DNA from 4 places in the Mesorhizobium sp. WSM4841 genome. Region 4 is predicted to be linked to each of the others. Evidence: riboswitches for the same ligand, from Rfam matches in the RefSeq annotation. Region 4 holds a riboswitch; each other region holds the start of a gene.
The links. A riboswitch is a leader RNA that binds a small molecule or an ion and turns the genes downstream of it on or off. The one in region 4 is predicted to bind thiamine pyrophosphate.

Region 1 (5,476 bases), on a different contig from region 4:
TGCTGGTCAAGGTCACCGCTTGCGGCATGAACAACACCGATGTCTGGGTGCGACAGGGCGCCTACGGCACGGAGGAAGATGCCGCCGCCGTGTCGACCTGGCGGCGTCAGGGCAACACGCTGACTTTCCCGCGCATCCAGGGCACCGACACCGTCGGCAACATCGTTGCTGTCGGCGACGGTGTTTCTTCGGCCCGCATCGGCGAACGGGTGATGGTCGATTTCTCGATCTACAACCGCAACGACGATTCACTCGCCGACATCGACTATATGGGCCACGGCCGTGACGGCGGCTATGCCGAGTACCAGGCCGTGCCGGCCGAGAATGCCCATGTCGTCGCCACTGACCTGACTGATATCGAACTCGCCACGTTTTGCTGCGCCTATCTCACTGGCGAACAAATGCTGGAACGCGCCGCATTGAAGGCCGGCGAGCGCGTGCTGGTCACCGGCGCCTCCGGCGGCGTCGGCTCCGGCATCGTGCAATTGGCGCGGGCGCGCGGCGCCATCCCCTATGCCGTCGTCGGCAAGGGTAAGGAACAGGCGGTGCTCGACATCGGCGCCGAGGCGGTGATCACCCGTGGCGTTGCCGATCTGCCTGCTGCCGTGAACGACGCGACCGACGGCCAGCCGATCGACGTGGTCGCCGACCTGGTCGGCGGTGCGATCTTCAATGACCTCTTGCGCATCCTTCGGCCCGAAGGCCGCTACACCACCGCGGGCGCGATTGCCGGCCCGGTCGTGCAGCTCGATCTGCGCACCATGTATCTCAAGCAATTGCAGCTGCATGGTTCGAGCCAGGGCACGCGGCACGATTTCAGCCGTATCGTCCGCTACATCGAGGAGAAGAAAATCCGGCCGCTGGTCGGCGGCGTCTACAGGCTCTCCGATTTCCACCGCGCCCAAGCGGATTTCATCGCCAAGGACTTTGTCGGCAAGCTGGTAGTCGTTCCGGATGCCGTTTCCGATTTCGCTGCAACCCGTTGACAGCCAAGACTAACAAGGGCTCGGGCTGTTCGCCGACACGGTAAAGTCGAGCGCGACATGGCCTTGCGGCGCGCCAAAGCGAAGGAAGGCTTCCGATAGCGTCGCGAACACCGGTCCGGTGTCGCCTCTCAGCTTGGTGCAGAAATTCTTCGACCTGTCGAAGACGCCCGAAGTCTTGAGAAAGTCGATGCAGCCGTAGATCTCGTCCATGTGATGGCCCTCGCCGAGCGGATAGAGCGAGAACTGCGCGGCGACCTCTTGGCCGAGCTTTTTCGCACCGTCGACATGCGACCGCGCCGCGCCGATGCGCTGGGCCAGGGAGAGCTCGTGACTGCTGCCGGAAATCGGTGTGCAGATCGGATCGTCGGGCTCGCCGGGGCAGCCGCGCGACACCGTCGCCGACAACACGCAGTGGGCGCCACTTGCCGCCGCCGAGGCGAACAGATCGCGCATGGCCGGGAAAAGCTGTTCCGGCGGGCCGACGATCAGCGTCGAGATGTCGTCGGTCTCGATGCGGAAATTCGGCCGATAGGAATCCATCGCCGAAATAGCTTTGAGGATGACGCCGACGAAATCGTCGCACATCGGATACAGGGAAATCTGTGCACCTGAAAACACGGTCGCCTCGCTCCGCTGGCATTACCCAGATCAGCTTGAGGGACCGAGGGCTTGGCACCTTCCATCTCAGCCCCGGCAATACGGAGCGCCCCTGTCGATATGGGCGACGTAGCACCGGCGCAAACGATGTTCAAGTATGGTCATCGCGAGCGCGGGTAGTGGGTCAGTTTGAAATTAGGGGCTGAACTCGGCTGTCCAACGGCTTCTCAAAGAAGGTCGAGGCTAACGCCAACGCCGTCGCGCTTCATTTCATGTACTACAATTTCGTGCGCATCCATGCCACGTTGCGCATGACCCCGGCGATGGCTGCTGGTGTGACTGGCAAGCTTTGGGAGATTGCTGACATCGTTGCGTTGATCGAAGCCAAGGAAGCCGAAAAGCCAATGATTCGTGGTCCTTACAAAAAGCATGCCAACTTAGTTTCGAGGCGCGGCGTGTCAAGCATAGCTCTATCAATGCTCTTGGTTGCATTTGGACTACAGGCATTGGGATACACCGGCACGTGCACTCAGGGTGCCAACGGTCCTTTCACCACAGGAGCTGTGCTAAGCTCGCCGTTCCTTCTCGTGTGCGTTGTTCTCGTCAGCGTTAACTTCGTACGAATACTGAGAGGAGGTTCCAGACAAATATCTGTTCTCAGTCGCGTCGCAGGCTACGCGGTGGTGTTCTCGGCAGTGTGGTTGATCTACTTTAATCGCGAAGTTCTTCACTTCACTTTGGTCCTAGGCATCGGACCTTGTGGTGATTTTAGTTTAAAATATCCTGGCACTTATGACGGTGAAGACCTGCTGGTCGGCTTCGCATTCGGATTCCTACCAGCGCTTGTCGCAGCAATGGCGCTGATAGGCATATTAAGCGACCATTGGCGTCAGCGAATTTCAAACTGACCCACTACCCGAGCGCGCGATCGATTGCCCGGTGACGGCATTTATGCTACTGATTTGGCCATGGTGCTGATTTGCGCCAACGACCCGCCGCCGAGGCGGGTTTTTTGTTCAGGGTTCGCAAGCCCGACCTTACCCATTCAGCCTCTGCCTTCGGATGACCTGATCAGCTCGGTAATCCGACCTGCCTGACCGCGGCTTCAAGCGATCTTTCGAACGCGTCGATCATCTCATCGACCTGTGGCTCGGTGATGATCAGCGGCGGGCAGAAAGCCAGCGCGTCGCCCATGTTGCGCGAGATCACGCCGTTCTGCTGCATGAAACCGTTGACGAGCCCGCCCAGCGCGCCGGCCGTCTCCCACGGCGTCTTGTTCGCCTTGTCGCCGACCAGTTCGACCGCCGCGATCAGGCCGACGCCGCGCACCTCGCCGACAAGCGCGTGCGATTCGAGCTTGCGCAGCCGCTTCTGCATATGCGCGCCGACCGTGCGCGCGTTGCCGACAAGGTCGCGCTCCTCGATCAGCTTCAGGTTCTCGAACGCGACTGCCGCCGCAACGGGATGGCCGCCGCCGGTGAAGCCGTGGCCGAAGGTGCCGATGCGATTGCTTTCGTCGGCAATCGGCTCGAAAACCTTTTCGTTGATCAGCAAGGCCGAGATTGGCAGGTAGGACGAAGAAATCTGCTTCGACAGAACCATGATGTCAGGCCTGATGCCGAAGGTCTGCGAACCGAACATCTCGCCGGTTCGACCAAAGCCGCAGATGACCTCGTCGGCGACGAGCAGGATGTCGTATTTCGACAGCACCGCCTGGATCTTCTCCCAATAGCCGGCCGGCGGCACGATGACGCCGCCGGCGCCCATGATCGGTTCGCCGAAGAAGGCGGCGATGGTTTCCGGTCCTTCGGCCAGGATCAGCTTTTCCAAATCGTCGGCAAGCCGGCTCGAAAACTCTGCTTCGCTCTCGCCTGACAGCGCCTCGCGCCAGTGGTGCGGCGTCGAGGTGTGCAGCACATTGGCGATCGGCAGGTCGAAGGAATTGTGGTTGTTGGGCAGCCCGGTCAGGCTTGCAGAGGCAATGGTGACGCCGTGATAGCCGCGAATGCGGCTGATGATCTTCTTGCGTGCCGGCTGGCCGAGCGCATTCGACCGGTACCAGATCATCTTCATGGCCGTGTCGTTGGCCTCGGAGCCGGAATTGGTGAAATACGCCTTGCTCATCGGCACTGGCGCCATCTGCACCAGCTTCTCGGCGAGATCGATCAGCGGCGAATGCGATTTGGAGCCGAAGTCGTGATAGTAAGGCAGCTTGGACATCTGGCGCACCGCCGCATCGACCAGCCGCTTCTCCGAAAAGCCGACCGCGACGCTCCAAAGCCCGGCCATCGCCTCGATATAACGGTTGCCGGCGAGATCCTCGACATAGATGCCGTCGCCCTTCTCGATGACGAGTGGCCCTGCTTCCTCATGCTTGCGGGCATTGGTGTAGCCGTGCATGTGGTAGCTGATGTCGCGGGCTTCGGGAGAATTCGGTCGAGCGTCCATGATGGCTCCTGTCCTGCATGCCGGGACGTGCGTCCTGCCGCCGTTCGGCGCGCATCGGCCTCTCGATTAATGCTGCCTGGTGCATCCGTTTCTTGTAAGGGTGTCAAGCCCCTTTCGGAAGGGCTGGCGGATGGACGGAAGACATGCAGAATTTCAGCTTCGAGGCCCTGGAACGCGAGAACCTGCGCCAAGCCGGCGGTGCGCGTCGCCAAGACTTGATCCCCGAACGGGTCACCAGCAGGCACAACAACAAGGCTGAGGTGGCCTGATCGTGGACCATGTCGACTGCATCGTCGCCGGCGCCGGCGTCATTGGCCTCGCGATCGCGCGAGAGATGGCGCGGCGTGGCATGGATACCCTGATCCTCGAGGCCGAGAACGCCATCGGCACCGGGACCAGTTCGCGCAATTCCGAGGTCATCCATGCCGGCATCTACTATCCGGCCGGATCGCTGAAGGCCCGGCTCTGCGTGGCAGGTCGCGAAAGGCTCTACCGTTATTGCCAGGAGCGGGCGGTGCCGCATGCGCGCTGCGGCAAGCTCATCGTCGCCACGAATATCGAACAGGAGCCGGTGCTCGCTTCCATCCTGGCCAACGCCTCTGCTTGCGGTGCGGGCGATTTGACGCCCTTGACCGCTGCAGAGGCGCGCAGGCTGGAGCCCAAGCTGCGGTGCACGGCGGCCCTGTTGTCTCCCGCCACCGGCATCATCGACAGCCATGCCCTGATGCTTGCGCTGCTGGGCGACGCCGAGGAGCACGGGGCGGCGCTCAGCCTCAACACCCGCATCGTCTGCGGCCGCATCGAGGGCGGGCGCATCGCGCTCGACACGGTCGACGGCACAAGCGGCGAGCGCTTTGAAATCGCCACCGCGCGCTTCATCAACGCCGCCGGGCTTGGCGCCACGGCACTTGCCGGCTCGCTTGACGGGCTCGACCCGCAATTCGTGCCAGATCTTCGCTATGCCAAGGGCAATTATTTTTCGGTCACCGGCCGGGCGCCATTCTCGCGGCTGGTCTATCCCGTGCCCGAACCCGGCGGGCTCGGCGTCCATCTGACGCTCGACCTCGACGGCGTCGTCCGCTTCGGGCCTGACGTCGAATGGACGGATCAACTCGACTATCGCGTCGATCCAACGCGTGGCGAGCGCTTCTACGACGAGATCCGCAAATACTGGCCGGACCTGGCCGATAGCAGCCTGCAGCCGGCCTATAGCGGCATCCGGCCGAAGCTCTCCGGTCCCGGCGAAGCCAATGCCGACTTCGTCATCCAGGATGCGGCGGTGCATGGCGTGGAGGGCCTGGTCAATCTGTTCGGCATCGAGAGTCCCGGTCTGACGTCAAGCCTGGCGATCGCCGACCATGTCGCGCAGCGCCTCGCGCCGAAAGTCAGCTAGCCGAGGGCGACCCGCGCGAGCGCGCCCGTAAGCCATCCGTAAGCCGGGGTCG
Region 2 (5,476 bases), on a different contig from region 4:
CCACTTCGCTGGTCTCGGCCTTTGGCCGTGCCTTGCGGTCGTCCAGCCTGGTGCCGCCGCGCTGCGCCAGCATGTCGGAATAGCCGCCGGCATATTCGATCCAGCGGCCGCCGCCGTCCGGCGCGATCAGGCTGGTCACGGTGCGGTCGAGGAAATCGCGGTCGTGGCTGACCAGGATCACCGTACCGGCAAAACCGGCGACCAGTTCCTGCAGCAATTCCAGCGTCTCCATGTCGAGGTCGTTGGTCGGCTCATCGAGCACCAGCAGGTTCGCCGGCCGCGCCAACACGCGGGCGAGCAGCAGCCGCGCCCGCTCGCCGCCCGAAAGCTCGCGCACCGGCGTGCGCGCCTGTTCCGGTTTGAACAGGAAATCCTTCATGTAGGAGACGACGTGGCGCTGCTCGCCATTGATGACGAGGTTCTCGCCGCGCCCGTCGGTGAGGTATTGCGCCAGTGTCTCTTGCGGATCGACCGCGTCGCGTTTCTGGTCGAGCGTGGCGATCTCCAGATTGGTGCCGAGCCGCACCGTGCCTGAGTCCGGCTTCAATTCGCCGGTCAGCATCTTCAGCAGTGTCGTCTTGCCGGCACCGTTCGGGCCGACCAGGCCGACGCGGTCGCCGCGCTGGATGCGGGTCGAGAAGCCCTTGACCACAGTGAGGTCGCCAAAGCTCTTCTCGATGGTCTTGGCCTCGATCACCAGCTTGCCGGATTCGGCGGCGTCGCTGGCCACCATGGTCGCCGCACCCTCGGCGCCGCGATGGCCACGAAAGCGCTGGCGCATGGTCTGCAGTTCGCCGAGCCGGCGCATGTTGCGCTTGCGCCTTGCAGTCACGCCGTAGCGCAGCCAGTGCTCCTCGCGCACGATCTGGCGGCCAAGCTTGTGCTGCTCGCGTTCTTCTTCTTCCAGAACGGTGTCGCGCCATTCCTCGAAATGGCCAAAGCCCTTGTCCAGCCTGCGGGTCTGGCCGCGATCGAGCCAGACGGTGGCGCGCGACACGCGCTCGAGGAAGCGGCGGTCATGCGAGATGACGATCAGCGCCGAAGAGGTGCGGGCCAGCTCCTCCTCCAGCCATTCGATGACCGACAGGTCGAGATGGTTGGTCGGCTCATCGAGGAGGAGAATGTCGGGCTCCGGCGCCATGACGCGGGCAAGGGCGGCACGGCGCGCCTCGCCGCCGGAGAGATCGTTCGGCCGCTCGTCGCCGGACAGGCCGAGATGCTCCATCAGATAGGTGGCGCGGTAGGGATCGTCGGCGGGTCCGAGCCCCGCCTCGACATAGGCGCGGACGCTGGCGAAACCATCCAAGTCGGGCATTTGCGGCAGGTAGCGCACTGTCGCCGAGGGCTGGCGGAACACCTCGCCGTCCTGCGGCTCTATCAATCCCGCAGCGATCTTGAGCAACGTCGATTTGCCCGAGCCGTTGCGGCCGACCAAAGCGATCTTGTCGCCCGCCGACGCCGTCAGTTCCGCCCCGTCGAGCAGCGGCGTGCCACCGAAGGTCAGTTTTATGCCGTCGAGATTGAGAAGTGGCGGCGCCATGTCAGCTTCCAGGTAAGGGGAATGGGTGGGCGAGCAACAGCGCGCGGCCACTGCTCAGCGCAATTTCCAGCCGGCCCTTGACCTCGTTGGAAATGGTCAGCGACGAACCGAACGCCATCTCGATATGGTTCAGCGGCCATTTGGCGCCGGTCACGGTCAGGCCGGTAAGGTCGGAAAAGCCGAGAATCGAAAACAGCGTGCCATCGGCGTAGTCGAAGCCGGCCTTTCCGCGAAGCAAGGGAGTGCCTTCCTGTGCGCCGCTGGTCAAAAGCACCTCCGTCCCTGCCTCGGCCAGTCGGACACTGAGCGCCAGGTGCAGGAAGGCGTGGTCGGTGCGCTTGCCGCCGAACGCGCCGGCGAGCACGAGACTGGTCGCGCCGCGTTCGAGCGCGGCGGCGATAGCCAGTTCGCCGTCGGTCTTGTCCTTTTCTGCCGGAAACACCTGGCGGGCCACGGCGGCCAGCTCGTCCGGCAAGTCCGCCGGCACCGAATCGAAGTCGCCGACCCAGAGTTCCGGCGTCAGGTTCAGCGTCCGGGCATGGCTCATGCCGGCGTCGGCGGCGATGACACGGGAGCCTTCGACCTGGCGGTCGAGCAGCGGCGTGCGGATTAGATCGCCGCCAAGCAGGATGGTGAATTTGCTCATATGCGTGGCCCTTACCAGCCCTGCTTGCCAAACGGAAGGCCGCGTTCCAGATGCCCGGCAAACTTCCGCTTGCGCCGCAACCAGGCCGGGCCTATGTGTCGAAACGCTCTAACGGGGTGCTGGACGCGATCTTCGCGAACCAGCTGAGAGGCGACCATGCCAACCCGCTGAACCTGATCCGGTTTGTACCGGCGGAGGGATTAGACGTTTCGGACAGCCCGACGCCTCAATTCCTTTCAACGCGAACGAAGGAGGCGCCGATGCGCACGTTTTTATACACTCTAGTTTCGGCAGTGCTGCTTGCGGCGACTGTTCCCGCCGGCATCGGGCCGGCATCCGCGCAGGAAAAACTCACCGTCTATACCTATGAGAGCTTCACCGCCGACTGGGGTCCAGGCCCCGCGGTGAAGAAGGCCTTCGAGGCCGAATGCGGCTGTACTCTCGAATTCGTCGCGGTCGCCGACGGCGTCGCCCTGCTCAACCGCGTCAAGCTGGAAGGGGCCGCGACCAAGGCCGACATCGTGCTCGGCCTCGACACCAATCTGACTGCGGAAGCCAAGGCCACCGGCCTGTTTTCGCCGCATGGTGCCGTCATCGATGTCAATGTGCCGGGCGGCTGGAGCGACGATGTTTTCGTGCCGTTCGACTATGGCTATTTCGCCGTCGTCTACGACACCGAAAAGCTGAAGACGCCGCCGAAGAGCCTGAAGGAATTGGTCGAGGGCAATGCCGATGAGAAGATCGTCATCCAGGATCCGCGCACCTCGACGCCCGGTCTCGGCTTGTTGTTGTGGGTGAGGTCGGTTTATGGCGACAAGGCGCCGGAAGCCTGGGCCAAGCTTAGGGCAAAGGTGCTCACCGTGACGCCGGGCTGGAGCGAGGCCTATGGCCTGTTCACCAAGGGCGAGGCGCCGATGGTGCTGTCCTATACCACGTCGCCGGCCTATCACATGGTCGCCGAAAACACCGAACGCTATCAGGCGGCGTCCTTCGAGGAGGGCGCGTATCTGCAGATCGAGGTTGCCGGCATCACCACGTCAGGCGCGAAGAACCCATTGGCGAAACAGTTCCTGACTTTCATGACCGGACCGAAATTCCAGGATGTCATTCCCGAGACCAACTGGATGTTCCCGGCCGGCAAGACCGAGAAGCCGCTCAATCCGGCTTTCGACAAGCTCGTCAAGCCGACCAAGACTTTGCTTTTCAGCCCGGAAGAGGTCGCCGCCAATCGCAAGGCCTGGGTCGACGAATGGCTGTCGGTGATGAGCAAGTAGCTTGTGATTGAAAGATGATTACTCTACGGCGCCCGGGAACTCGACCTCAGCCATATTTTCTGCTTCGACGATCGTTGAATTAGGCAGGGCGGCATGCATACCGGATATCCTGCCGATCCCCGCGTCACCGCCGGCACCATCGCGCTTGCCGCTGTTGCGCTGCTGATCGGCGGAGCGTTCGCCGGGCTCATCGTCGAAGGCGCCCGCGACCCGTCCGGCGCCATGTCGGCCTTCGATTCCTACCTCTTCCGCGTCGCCCGTTTCACGCTGTGGCAGGCTTTGCTGTCGACACTGCTTTCCGTCGTGCCGGCGCTGTTCGTTGCGCGGGCGCTGTCGCGGCACCCGCGCTTCTTTGGTCGCGGCCTGATCCTGCAGCTCTTCGCCGTGCCGCTTGCGCTGCCGGCCATCGTCGCCGCACTCGGCATTCTGGCTCTCTATGGCCGTGCCGGCTATTTCGCCGGCGTGCTCACCGCGATTGCCGGTCAGGGCTGGCCGGGCATATACGGCCTGTCCGGCATCCTCATCGCCCATGTCTTCTTCAATCTGCCGCTGGCCACGCGGCTGTTCCTTGAAGCGCTGACGACAGTGCCGGCCGACCAGTGGCGGTTGGCGAGCCAGCTCGGCATGGGCGCCAGACCCGCCTTCCGGCTGATTGAATGGCCGACGCTGCGTGCGGCGCTGCCGGGCGTCGCCGGGCTTGTCTTCATGCTCTGCATCACATCCTTTACCATCGTGCTCACGCTGGGCGGCGGGCCGCGTGCGACGACATTGGAGGTCGCCATCTACCAGGCACTGCGTTTCGATTTCGATCCTGCCCGCGCGGTGACGCTGACACTGCTGCAGATCGCGCTGACCTTCGTCGTGGTGCTGGCATTGATGCGGCTTGGCGCCAACATCGTCGGCGACGCCAACCTGCCGGTGGCACCGCGCCGCTATCTTTCGGCCGGCCCGGCCGAGACCGTGCTGAATACAGCATTGATCGCTCTCGCATTGCTGTTCGTCGCCGGGCCGATGGCTGCCATGGTGACGTCAGGCCTTGGCGCCGATCTCGGTCGGCTGGCGGGCGAGAGCGCGGTGCGGCAGGCGACGCTGACCAGCGCCGTGCTCGCCCTGCTGGCGGCGCTGCTTTCAGTGGCGCTGTCGCTGTCGCTCGTTATGGCACGACGGGCGCTGGCCTTAAGGCGTCGCGTCGGCGCCAGGACGCTGCTCGAATACGCCACCGATACCGGCGCCGGCTTCGTCCTCGTCGTGCCGCCCATCGTCATCGGCGCCGGCTGGTTCCTGCTCCTGCGGACCGTCAGCGACGTCTTTGCCATCGCCCCTGTCATGGTCGTCGCCGTCAATGCGGTGATGGCGATGCCGTTTGCCATCCGCGCCATTCGCCCCGGCTATGATGCGGCGAGCGAACGCCACGAACGGCTCTGTCTGCTGCTTGGCATTTCGGGCTGGAACCGGTTCCGGCTGGTCGACTGGCCGTCGCTGCGGCGGCCGCTCGCCACCGGTTTCGCGTTCGCCATGGCTTTGTCGCTCGGCGATCTCGGCGTCATTGCCCTGTTCGGCAGCGACTCCCTGCAGACACTGCCTTACCTCTTGCTGGCGCGCATGGGCAGCTACCGCACGATGGACGCGGCAGGCCTGGCGTTGCTGCTCGGCCTGGTTTGTCTTGCGCTTGTCCTGGCCGCTGACTGGCTGGGGCGGGGAGAAAAATCATGATGCTCAACAGCGCGGAAAGCGGTACGGCTGTGCGGCTGGAAAAGGTCTCGTTCAGCTATCGCGAAGCGCCATTTTTATTCGATGTCGAATTCGCCGCCTCGAAGATCACCGCCATAATGGGGCCGAGCGGCTCGGGAAAATCGACGCTGCTCAATCTGGTGGCCGGCTTTGAGACGCCGCGATCGGGCCGCGTGCTGATCGGCGGAGCCGATGTCGGCGCCAAACCGCCGTCGGCGCGGCCAGTGTCGATGGTGTTCCAGGAAAACAATCTCTTTGCCCATCTTTCGGTCGAACGAAATGTCG
Region 3 (5,476 bases), on a different contig from region 4:
CCGATCGCGCCGGCGGGGCTTTGCAGATAGTGGCCGTCGACCAGCGCCTTCAGCGATGCCTCGATCAATGGACGGTCAGTCAGCATGTCGCTGTTTGCTGCTATCAGGATCTCAGCCGCTTCTTGCGGATGTTCGACGGCGAAGGCATAGCCGCGCCTGGTCGCGGCGATGAACGCGGTTGCCGTGTCCTTGTTCTTCTCGAGGTAGGCTCGGCTCGAGCCAATGAAATTGGTGTGTTGGTCGGGCACGCCGAAATCCGCGTAACGGAAGGCGCGCTGAGGCTTGTCGTCAAGCTCCGCCTTGATCCCCTCCCAAGTGTAGACCTCGAGCGTAAAATCGACTGCGCCATTGGCCAAGGCCTCATAGGCGGAGGTGCCCAGCGTCACTGTTTCGAATTTGCCCTCGCCGCCATCATGGCGGATGATGGTGCCGATCAGCGCATTCTCCCAGGCGCTGCCGAAACCGCCATAGGTCAGGCCGTCCAGATCCCTGGGGGACTGTATATCGGCGCGGTCGGCGTTGAACACCAGCCTGCCGGCTTCTGTCTGCATGATGGCGTAGGTGGCGACGAGGTCGGCGCCGGCCGTGCGTTGGGTGAACAATCCTATGGATCCCAGTATACCGAAATCGGCCACGCGGTTGGCGATCAGCGTACCGGCCGCAGTGTCGGTGTAGGGCAGGATCCGCATGTCGAGCCCGGCCTCGGCGTAGAAGCCTTTCGCTTGGGCGACATAGAGCCCGACATGATTTGTGTTCGGCGTCCAGTCTAGCGCGACGGTGACAGTCTGCTGGGCGGAGACGGACGTGACGGGTGCGAACCCGGCGATCAATGCGGCAGCGATGAAGAGGCGTCTGGAAAGCATGGTCATGTCCTTTGGGCGGGCTGTGGATCGAGCAGGGTATCGAGGATGTCGGCTTCGATGGCGCTGGCTTCCGACGAGGCAAGATCCTTGCGCGGGCGCGAAAGAGGTATGATGATTTCGCGCAGCACGCGGGCGGGGCGGGCGCTCAGCACATAGATGCGGTCGGACAGGAAGACCGCCTCGCGGACGTCGTGGGTGATCAGCAGGACCGTCCAGCGGTGTCGGTCCCACATCGTCTGAAGCCAGCGCTGCATGCCGGTGCGCGTGAGGGCGTCGAGTGCGCCGAACGGCTCGTCGAGCAACAGCATGGCGCGGTCCTGCACGACGGTGCGCAACAGCGCGGCGCGCTGGCGCATTCCGCCCGAGAGCTGCGCCGGATACTTATGCTCGAAGCCCGCAAGGCCGAATTCGCCGAAGAACGGCGCCACCCTGTCGCGCGCCGCCTTGCGGGACATGCCCTGCACTTCCAGGCCGAGCGCGGTGTTGTCGATAACCGTGCGCCAGGGCATCAGGGCGTCGTGCTGCGGCATGAAGGCAAACGGTCGGCGCGTGTCGGCCAGTGGCCGCCCGTCGAAGTCGACATCGCCGCCGTGGCCTCCGAGACCGCCCGTCAGCAAGCTGAAGATCGTGGACTTGCCGGCTCCGGAGGGGCCGAGGATTGAAACGAATTCGCCCGGCTCGATGTGCAGGGTGATGTCGGCAAGCACGTCGATGTCGCCAAAACGCTTCCTGACTTGGCGCAGCTCCAGCCGCCTGCTCATGATTTTCGTGCGCCATCGAGCCGCTCCCATGGCATGACGACGCGCTGGATCAGTACCGTAGCAGCAAACAGGGCTAGCGTGAGCAAGGCGCTGACCAGCACGGCCGCCAGCACGAGATCGGGCCGGAAATTGTTCTTGGCGTTGAGCATGTAGATGCCGAGCCCTTTGGCCGCACCGGCATATTCTGCGAAGATGGCGCCCACCACGGCATAGGTGATCGAGATGCGCAGTCCGGCGAAGAAATAGGGCAGCGAGGAGGGCAAGCGGGCCAGCAGGAAAATGCGCATGCGGGAAGCGCCCATCGAACTCAGAAGCGCCGAGATGTCCCGATCCGTCGAGTCATAACCCTGCACAAGCGCGACCAGCATGGGAAAGAAAGTCACGAGGGCGATCAGCGTGATCTTCGGCGTCAGCCCGAAGCCGAACCAGAGAACGACCAGCGGGGCGATCGCCACCAGCGGCAGGGTCTGGCTGATGATGAACACCGGGAACAGGGCACGGCGCAGCGGGTTGAAGAAGTCGATCAGCACCGAAAGGATGAAGGCAACGGCCAGCGAGCAGGCGAAGCCCGCCAATGTGGCGCTGATCGTCGGCACGGTGTTGTCGAGCAGCGCCTGGCGCTGCCGGATGGCCTGGGCGAGAACGCGTGACGGCGCGGGCAGCGTGGTGGGCGAGATGCCCGAGATGCGCGCATAGAGGTCCCAAGCCAAAACCAGCGTGCCAACCGATAGCAAGGCCGGTCCGACCTTGGCGAACAAGGCTGCGATTCGCGGCGCGGCGGAGAAAGGTTGAGACATGCGAGACTTGTCTGGTGCGAAAAGATCAGCGCAGGGTCGGGCTGTTGGCCGAAACCGTAAGCTCGATCGTGAGATGGCCCTGGAGCGGGCCGACCGGCAGCGTCGAAATATCGTCTGTGCCTATGCGCAACCGATCGCGACAAGGGTCGAGCGCATCGAGCGCGGAGATGACGACACCGACGAAATCGCCGGTTGTCGGAGAAAGAGAAATCTGTGCGCCAGAAAACATCGCCCGCCTCGCTCCGCTGGTATTATCCAGATCAGCTCTAGGGTTTACGGGCTTGCAGCCCAGCTCTCAGCCCCGACGATACGGAGCACCCCTGTGGATGCCGGCAATTAAACAGATATGGGGTGGAGCTGCAAGCCTGCGTCCGACTCGTGAAACCTCAGGTCGAGGAGGCGCGGCGCAGGACAGGGAAGAGTGACAACCCGGCATCCTGTTCGAGATCGCTCTCGATATTCTGAGAAGCCACATGACTTTGAAGGTATCGGGAAAGACGTCGATCGAGCGGACAGTTTCCCGTTCGTCGCCATTGTCGATGCCAGGCGTTTGGTGAATTGTGGAAGCATGAAGATATAAATTGCATCCGTTGTAGGCAGCGGTTCCTCTTTCGCCAATTACGACCCGCGCTTTGTTGGAGAGCCAAATGCAGGAATTTATCCTTTTTGCGCTCGTAGGGTTTGTAGCTCAGGCTGTCGACGGGGCTCTCGGCATGGCCTACGGCGTGATTTGCTCGACAACCCTACTGGGGTTTGGCGTGTCTCCTGCACACGCTTCGGCTTCAGTTCACGCAGCGGAGCTGTTTACCACTGCGGCCTCAGGTTCGGCTCACCTCTATCACCGCAATATCGACTGGAAGCTTTTCTGGCGGCTGATGCCATTTGGTGTTCTCGGCGGCGTTCTCGGCGCTTATGTGCTCACCTCGTTTGAGGGAGCGATCATGAAGCCATATGTGACCACATATCTGGCGCTTGTCGGAGCTTGGCTCCTGTTCCGTTCATTCCGGCGGATCCCGAGTAAGCCGGTCCCTGCAGGCGCGGTACCTCCGCTTGGACTTGGTGGTGGATTTCTCGATGCCGCAGGGGGTGGTGGATGGGGACCCATCGTAACGACGGGCCTTCTCGGTTTTGGCGGGACGCCCCGCTACGTTATTGGTACGGTAAATGCGAGCGAGTTCCTCATCACGCTCTCGGTGTCTCTGACCTTCTTGTTTGCATTAGTAACGGGCCATTGGGCGGAGGCAGGAGAGCCAACGGAAAATCTACTCTCTGTCGCCGGCTTGATTCTTGGCGGCGTAGTCGCAGCGCCGATGGCCGGTTGGGTAGTGAAGTCAATCGCAGAAAAGACGCTTCTCAGGCTCGTTGGTATTCTCATCATACTGCTTGCAGGCTGGCAAACCGCGCAACTCTTCGAATTGGTGTAAACTGAAGACACATCGAACAGGTTGTCGGCGTCGCTTCCCTGGCGGCTGTGCGGGAGACAAAAAAACTCAATTGCCAAATGGAACGAAGAGACCCCTTTGTTGTTTGGCTTGCTTGGACAACCGGAGGCCGAGTCGATGAGAAGATTGGTTGCAACAACAGGGTTGGCGCTGGCGGTCGCGATGCCTGCAGCGGCTCAGGACACCGCGACCGCGAAAGCCGAATTCGTCAACATGGCCGGCGAGAAGAATGGCACGGCCACGCTGACCGAGACGGCGCAGGGCGTGCTGATAGCGTTGGAGGTAACAGGACTGCCTCCGGGCGAGTGGGTCGCGTTCCATGTTCATGAAACCGGAAAGTGCGACCATCAGACCGGCCATGACTCGGCCGGTGGGCACTTCAATCCGACGAATGCCGAACATGGATACCTCACTGGAAAAGGCCCGCACGCGGGCGATATGCCAAATCAGCGGGTCGGCGCCGACGGCGTTTTGCGTGCCCAGGCTTTCAACGGCATGGTCAAGCTGGATGGTGGAGAAACGGCGATACGAGGCAAGGCATTGATGATCCACGGCGGACAGGACGACTACAAAAGCCAGCCTGCCGGTGATGCCGGAAATCGTCAGGCCTGCGCCGTGATCGAGTGAAAACCCCAAGATGATTAGAGACCTGTCCGACATATGATCGGACCGGCTTTCAGCCTCAGCGGCCAGGTAGTGGTACGTCGTCGGAGCCTCTGGCACGAGGATAAGCCAGACGGTAAGTTCGTGCGCCTGCAGAGAAATTGACGACGCACCCATCGCGCCGAAGCTGGCCTTTCATTTTGCGACTGCCGGATGATTGCATGAACGATACTTCTCCTATGGGCCTGCCCTCCAAGGGTTTTGTCCAGTCAGCCATTTCCGCCCGCGGCCTGGTCAAGACGTTCGGCAAGCTGCGCGCCGTCGATGGTGTCGATCTCGATGTGCCGCGCGGCATGATTTTCGCCATCCTGGGTCCGAACGGTGCCGGCAAGACAACGCTGATGCGCATGCTCGCGACGCTGTCGCGCCCCGACGCCGGCTCTGCGACCGTGATGGGGCACGATCTCGTGCAGGCCCCGCATGCGGTCCGTGCGGCAATCGCGATGACCGGGCAGTTCGCTTCGCTCGACGAGGACTTGACGGGCCGGGAGAACCTCGTCCTGCTCGCCCGACTCTGGGGTTTTCGCGGTCGCGCCGCGAAAACCCGTTCGGACGACCTGCTCGCGGCTTTCGGCTTGTCCGAAGCGGCGACGAAGCAGGTGAGGGATTATTCGGGTGGCATGCGAAGGCGGCTCGACATAGCCGCCTCGCTGGTCGTCACGCCGGGCGTGCTGTTCCTCGACGAGCCGACTACAGGCCTCGATCCGAACGCCCGCAAGGATGTCTGGGGCATGATCCGCGGCCTCGCCGAGGCCGGCGTCACCATCCTGCTCACCACGCAATATCTCGAAGAGGCCGATCAACTTGCAGCGCGTATCGCCGTCATCGACCACGGCAGGAAGATCGCCGAGGGTACCAGCCGCGAACTGAAGGCGGCCACCGGCTCCGGCTTTCTCCATGTCGCGCTCGCCGATGTTGCACGGGCGGACCAAGCGGCGACCATTCTGGAA
Region 4 (5,476 bases):
AGCGGCCGGCAAGGTCGGGCTCCAGCAACGCGATTGCATTTTCATCGACACGCCGATGACCCGAGGTGCGGCTGGCGAACCGCTCGAGTTCGCCCACATCGCGCGGCGCGGCCACGATCAGTGTTCCGGCCCGCGTCACCTGGCCTGGCGTTACCGCATCCCACCAGTCGGCGGCGTTGCGTCCGAGGTCAGACACCGGCTGCTCGGCGCTTTCACGCTCGCACCACGGCGCCAGCATGCCGCCGGCGAACCACGACGCATTGCCGCCGAGGCTAAGCCTCGTCTCGGCAACCGTCACCGCCGCGCCGCGGATGGCGAGTTCGAAGGCCGCGGTGAGGCCGGCGACGCCGGCCCCTTTGACCAGGACCCTCATGATGGCTCACACGCCTGTGGCAAGAGCGGTGCGCTGGTCTCGTCCGCCGGCACGTAGAGATCGCCGCCCTCGCGGTATTTCGCCGCCATCGCCGCCATGCCCTCCTTCTGCGCTTCGGCACGAATGTCATGGGAGATGCGCATCGAGCAGAATTTCGGCCCGCACATCGAGCAGAAATGCGCCAGCTTGTGCGCCTCCTTGGGCAAGGTCTGGTCGTGGAAGGAGCGCGCGGTTTCGGGGTCGAGCGACAGGTTGAACTGGTCCTCCCAGCGGAACTCGAAGCGCGCGCGGGAAAGGGCGTCATCCCTGACTTTCGCCGCCGGATGCCCCTTCGCCAGGTCGGCGGCATGCGCCGCGATCTTGTAGGTGATCACGCCAATCTTGACGTCGTTGCGATCGGGAAGGCCGAGATGTTCCTTCGGTGTGACGTAGCAGAGCATGGCGGTGCCGAACCAGCCGATCATCGCGGCGCCGATGCCTGAGGTGATGTGGTCGTAGCCCGGCGCGATGTCGGTCGTCAGCGGTCCAAGCGTATAGAATGGCGCCTCGCCGCAGACGGCGAGTTGCTTGTCCATGTTCTCCTTGATCTTGTGCATCGGCACGTGGCCAGGCCCCTCGATCATCACCTGGCAGTCCTTTGCCCAGGCGATCTTCGTCAGCTCGCCGAGCGTCTCCAGCTCTGCGAATTGCGCCGCGTCGTTGGCATCAGCGATCGAGCCCGGACGAAGCCCGTCGCCGAGCGAAAAGGACACGTCATAGGCTCGGCAGATGTCGCAGATTTCCGCGAAATGCTCGTAAAGGAAGCTCTCCCGGTGATGGTGGAGGCACCATTTGGCCATGATCGACCCGCCGCGCGAGACGATACCCGTGACCCGGTCAACCGTCAGCGGGATGTACTGCAGCCGCACGCCCGCGTGGATGGTGAAATAGTCGACGCCTTGTTCGGCCTGTTCGATCAGCGTGTCGCGGTATACCTCCCAGGTCAGGTCTTCGGCGATGCCACCGACCTTTTCGAGCGCCTGATAGAGCGGTACCGTGCCGATCGGCACCGGTGCGTTGCGAACGATCCAGTCGCGGATGTTGTGGATGTTGCGGCCGGTCGACAGATCCATCACCGTATCGGCGCCCCAGCGGATCGCCCAGACCATTTTTTCGACCTCCTCGGCCATCGAGGAGGTGACCGCCGAATTGCCGATATTGGCATTGATCTTCACCAGGAAATTGCGACCGATGATCATCGGCTCGCTCTCGGGATGATTGATGTTGGCAGGAATGATCGCGCGTCCGCGCGCTACCTCCTCGCGCACGAATTCCGGTGTGACGAAATCGGGAATTGCGGCGCCGAAGGCCTCGCCGTCGCGCTGCAGTTTGCCGTGCAGGATCTCGCGGCCGAGGTTCTCGCGGATGGCGACGAACTCCATTTCGGGCGTGATGATGCCGGCGCGAGCATAGGCAAGCTGTGTCACCGCCTCGCCTGCCTTGGCCCTGAGCGGTCGGTGGCGAATGGGAAATTCCGGCGTCTGCCGCTCGCCAGTCACGAATCCGTTGTCTTCCGGCCGGACATGGCGGCCGTCATAGGCCTCGACATCGCCGCGCGCCGCAATCCATTCACGGCGAAGCCGGGTAAGGCCTTTTTCGATGCTGGTTTCGACAGTCGGGTCGGTATAGGGGCCTGATGGATCGTAGACGGTGACAGGCGGCTCCCCAGCTGTCGGATGGACGGAGATTTCGCGCATCGGCACCCTGATCTGCGGGTGGATGGCACCGGGCTTGTGGATTTTCCGCGAGGCGGGCAGTGGTCCCGTCGACACGGCGGGGGTGAGGGCATTCATCGTGAGGCTCCTTTGCTCATGCATTGGAGACCCAGTTCTGTGCCGGAAGGATGAAAAGACGCTTCTGTCGACCTGTCGAAACAGGACCTCGGGCGTAAACTCCCGCAAAGCGCTTGCACCGTCCCTACGCCAGTATGAACTGGATCAGGTTCAACGGGTCACTGCGCCGCGAAAGCCAGCAGTATCTCAGCCCCTTGCCGGGACTCCCCTGGTGAATGCATCGAATTGAACGGCCCGTCACTATTTTGTCAAGCGCATTCGTCCCGTAGCGGTGATCGGCGACCAAACAAACCCAGCGGAAAAGCATGCTAGTATCGAGAGCAAGTCACGCCCCAGAGGAGCGGTGAAGCGCCCCCAATAAGGCGAGCCCTCATGCGGATTCGGTGCCTTTTCCAGCACGGTGTTTTCGGGGCTTTCCGGAACGACGCTGCTGCCGCCCAGTTGGGTGAGATTGCTATAGATGTCTGTCTTGCTCGTCGTCGGCAAATCCTTCCCCTTCGGCTAGACGCCCCGTTTGTTTCCCCAAAGCAGAACATGAAGCTGCGGCAGTACACGCGCCTGCCACCACCTGTCGCGGGTCACCTTTTCGACCAGCCATTCCATGCGCTTCATCACTCCGACCATGTCGATGAACGCGTCTTCGTCGCCGGGACGCGGCGGCGTGTGATTGCCGGGTTGCAGATAGACGGGTAAGTGTGGGTAGCGCGCCGCGGCGTCTTTGGCATAAGCAAAATCATCATCGTCGAAGACGACGAGCTTGAGCGCCATCTGCGGCTTATCCTGGGCCGCCTCGATGCAGGTGTCGAACACGGCCCAATCTGTCGTCATTTCGCTTGAGGGCGGCTTGGGGCTTAGCACCAGCACGTCGAGATCTGCAACGCGCGCCTCGTCCGTCTCATATGGCCTAACCTCGCAGCTTGTGCAGAACGGGCAAGGGATCGCTTTCATCGTGACGAACCTTCCCTGATGGCCTCGGGCGGTTTCGCCGAAACCTTTCGTCTAAGCCGCTCGACTTCGCAAGCGCTGATCGTTGCGCCGCGTAGTTCGGCACCACCATCGGGTAGGGAATATTTTGTCCACATGCCCTCGTAGCGGCCGGTGTGCCAGTGCAGCTGTTCGCTCGGATTCTCTCGGAACTTTGTGATCCATTCATCGTGGACGGCTTTGGCAAAGTGATGCGCCTCTCGGTCGGTGATAGTCCGCGACTTATGCTCGTTCATAATGGGCGCCGGCGCGCCACGTCCCGGATCGTTTCCATTCTCTAAGCGGCGTGTGAACCGGCTCGCGCTCAAATTCGGCAGCCAACCTCTGCGTATTTTCGCTTGGCCTCCTTTGGGTCTGTTCCCAAGGTCTTGTTGGCTTCCTAGCGACCCGTCAACGCGGCTAGCCGGTTCTCTCTATCCACAGATCTGGCCTCTCGTGCGGGCCAAGGTTACATCCGTGTCGCCCGCCATGAGGCCGATCTTCCGCAGAGCGAATCGATTCCGTAGAAATAAGAATTCTGACACCGGCCCCGCCGCCGTAAGGGTATTGATATACCCGTAGGATTCTGATCCGACCTGGCAGGCGGCGGGTAATCTTCAGAGGCCGACGTCAGGCAGCGTTCGGGATGGCCGAGATTTCATCGAAGACACTCTCAGCCAAGCCAAGCGCCCGAGCGATCCGATCGCGATAGCCCTTGTCGAAACGATAGCCAGATTCGATCAGCCCGACCTCCTCGACTGTCAGACCGCTGGTCACGGCAATGTCCTCGGTCGAATAGCCAAGATGTTCCCGATATGCCTGAATTACGGGTTTTCCGTTTGAGATTGCGGTAAGCACTGCCTCGGGCAGCGCGAAAGGCGTTGCGGTCATTTTGCCTCCAAATGCAGAGATCGGCCACTCGATAACTCGAAACAAGCGGCCGCCGATGTTGAAATAGGATGCCCAAACAGCCCGAGCGGGCGGCATCCAAAAACGCGATCACTCTCGAACGTGTGAGAGGCGCTACGCTAATATGGCGGCCGCCGCCGTTTAGATCAAGAACCTTGGCTCGCTTTACGAGGATTGGTCCAGTGGCCACAACTCGACGACACCGTGCGCAGCGCCGTCATGACGCTCACATCGATGATTGCGCGGCCGCTTCAACGCGCCGTCGGCTTACTGGCGCGATTGAGGAGCCGCGCGATCTGGAGGTCGGGCATTAGGCGCACCAGCGCGCGGACTAGCGTCAAAGTATCAGCGGGGACTGTCCAGGGATGCTTGCCGGCGGCGTTCATCTTGAACGTTAATACCGTGTGGTCCCCTCCGGCCAATGCAGGAGGCCGGGTGCCCATCGGACAAAGCGCTGAGGGACCAACATCTCTCTGTTTCAGCCAGACTGTTGGGTTTGTCAGATCCGCGACACCGGAGTACGGCTGCGCTTTGCTGCGAATTCGTTCAACTTATTGAATAATAGTAGAAAATCCCCCGGAGGTTCCTTCTGCTCAGTTGGCACGACTTTTGATGCCTCTCGAGAGGCGACAGGAGATTTCGACTGGCGTTCATTTGTGGGTGACATCGGGCGCAAGGCAACGAAGGAAGACAATATGTCAGGTCCGCGTCAGAACCAATTCTATGCAAAGAGGATTGCCGCCTGTAGCGCAAGGCGTTCACGAACCGCATATCAACAATGGCTTCCGTGCAAAACGCAGGGAGATCACTTGTGAAAATCCTATTCACTACGGTGGCTGTCGCGTTGCCGGCCATCGCTTTTGCTGCGCAAACGATCCCCGTATACCTCAGAGAAACGGCACGGGCCACCTTCAAGGCTCTACCATCCATCACGCCGACAGTCGCCAACAACCCGATCACACCGGAGAAGATAGCCCTGGGCAAGGCAATGTTCTTCGATCCACGCGTCTCGGCGTCAGGCGTCTTGTCGTGCAATTCGTGCCACAACTTGGCCACCGGGGGCGACGATAATCATGAAAGCTCGATCGGCCATGGTTGGCAGAAGGGACCGCGTAACGCGCCGACGGTACTGAACGCTGTCTTCAACATCGCGCAGTTCTGGGATGGTCGTGCGGATGACCTGAAGGCTCAGGCCAAGGCACCGATCCAAGCCGCTGTCGAAATGGCCAACACACCAGGTCAACTCATCGCTACGCTCAAGTCGATGCCGCAATATGTCGAGTGGTTCAATTCAGCTTTCCCGGGTGAAGCCGATCGCGTCACCTTCGAAAACGTCGCCAGGGCAATCGAAGCCTTTGAGGCGACACTGGTCACGCCGGCGCCCTTCGATGCCTTCCTC

Region 1: it holds a riboswitch for thiamine pyrophosphate, as region 4 does, so the genes downstream of both, AC0L14_RS12885 (YkoF family thiamine/hydroxymethylpyrimidine-binding protein) here and thiC (phosphomethylpyrimidine synthase ThiC) in region 4, are expected to answer to the same signal.
Region 2: it holds a riboswitch for thiamine pyrophosphate, as region 4 does, so the genes downstream of both, thiB (thiamine ABC transporter substrate binding subunit) here and thiC (phosphomethylpyrimidine synthase ThiC) in region 4, are expected to answer to the same signal.
Region 3: it holds a riboswitch for thiamine pyrophosphate, as region 4 does, so the genes downstream of both, AC0L14_RS10935 (YkoF family thiamine/hydroxymethylpyrimidine-binding protein) here and thiC (phosphomethylpyrimidine synthase ThiC) in region 4, are expected to answer to the same signal.

The regions. Positions count from the first base shown of each region.
Region 1 covers NZ_JBVVQC010000008.1:239,475-244,950, reverse strand. The annotation lists gene AC0L14_RS12890 (alcohol dehydrogenase family protein) at 1-986, shown strand, start outside; gene AC0L14_RS12885 (YkoF family thiamine/hydroxymethylpyrimidine-binding protein) at 996-1,604, opposite strand; TPP riboswitch at 1,595-1,707, opposite strand; partial or broken gene AC0L14_RS12880 (IS1 family transposase) at 1,790-2,011, shown strand; gene AC0L14_RS12875 (aspartate aminotransferase family protein) at 2,655-4,031, opposite strand; gene AC0L14_RS12870 (hypothetical protein) at 4,175-4,300, shown strand; gene AC0L14_RS12865 (NAD(P)/FAD-dependent oxidoreductase) at 4,303-5,424, shown strand.
Region 2 covers NZ_JBVVQC010000009.1:190,973-196,448, reverse strand. The annotation lists gene AC0L14_RS13940 (ABC-F family ATP-binding cassette domain-containing protein) at 1-1,540, opposite strand, end outside; gene AC0L14_RS13935 (thiamine diphosphokinase) at 1,542-2,186, opposite strand; TPP riboswitch at 2,289-2,403, shown strand; gene thiB (thiamine ABC transporter substrate binding subunit) at 2,447-3,460, shown strand; gene thiP (thiamine/thiamine pyrophosphate ABC transporter permease) at 3,554-5,173, shown strand; gene thiQ (thiamine ABC transporter ATP-binding protein) at 5,173-5,476, shown strand, end outside.
Region 3 covers NZ_JBVVQC010000007.1:140,391-145,866, forward strand. The annotation lists gene AC0L14_RS10920 (ABC transporter substrate-binding protein) at 1-869, opposite strand, end outside; gene AC0L14_RS10925 (ABC transporter ATP-binding protein) at 866-1,624, opposite strand; gene AC0L14_RS10930 (ABC transporter permease) at 1,621-2,421, opposite strand; partial or broken gene AC0L14_RS10935 (YkoF family thiamine/hydroxymethylpyrimidine-binding protein) at 2,507-2,650, opposite strand; TPP riboswitch at 2,641-2,753, opposite strand; gene AC0L14_RS10940 (sulfite exporter TauE/SafE family protein) at 3,069-3,845, shown strand; gene AC0L14_RS10945 (superoxide dismutase family protein) at 3,981-4,490, shown strand; gene AC0L14_RS10950 (ATP-binding cassette domain-containing protein) at 4,688-5,476, shown strand, end outside.
Region 4 covers NZ_JBVVQC010000040.1:9,692-15,167, forward strand. The annotation lists gene thiO (glycine oxidase ThiO) at 1-373, opposite strand, end outside; gene thiC (phosphomethylpyrimidine synthase ThiC) at 370-2,205, opposite strand; TPP riboswitch at 2,309-2,425, opposite strand; partial or broken gene AC0L14_RS30750 (7-carboxy-7-deazaguanine synthase QueE) at 2,707-3,081, opposite strand; gene AC0L14_RS30755 (hypothetical protein) at 3,150-3,425, opposite strand; gene AC0L14_RS30760 (transcriptional regulator) at 3,799-4,059, opposite strand; gene AC0L14_RS30765 (cytochrome-c peroxidase) at 4,856-5,476, shown strand, end outside.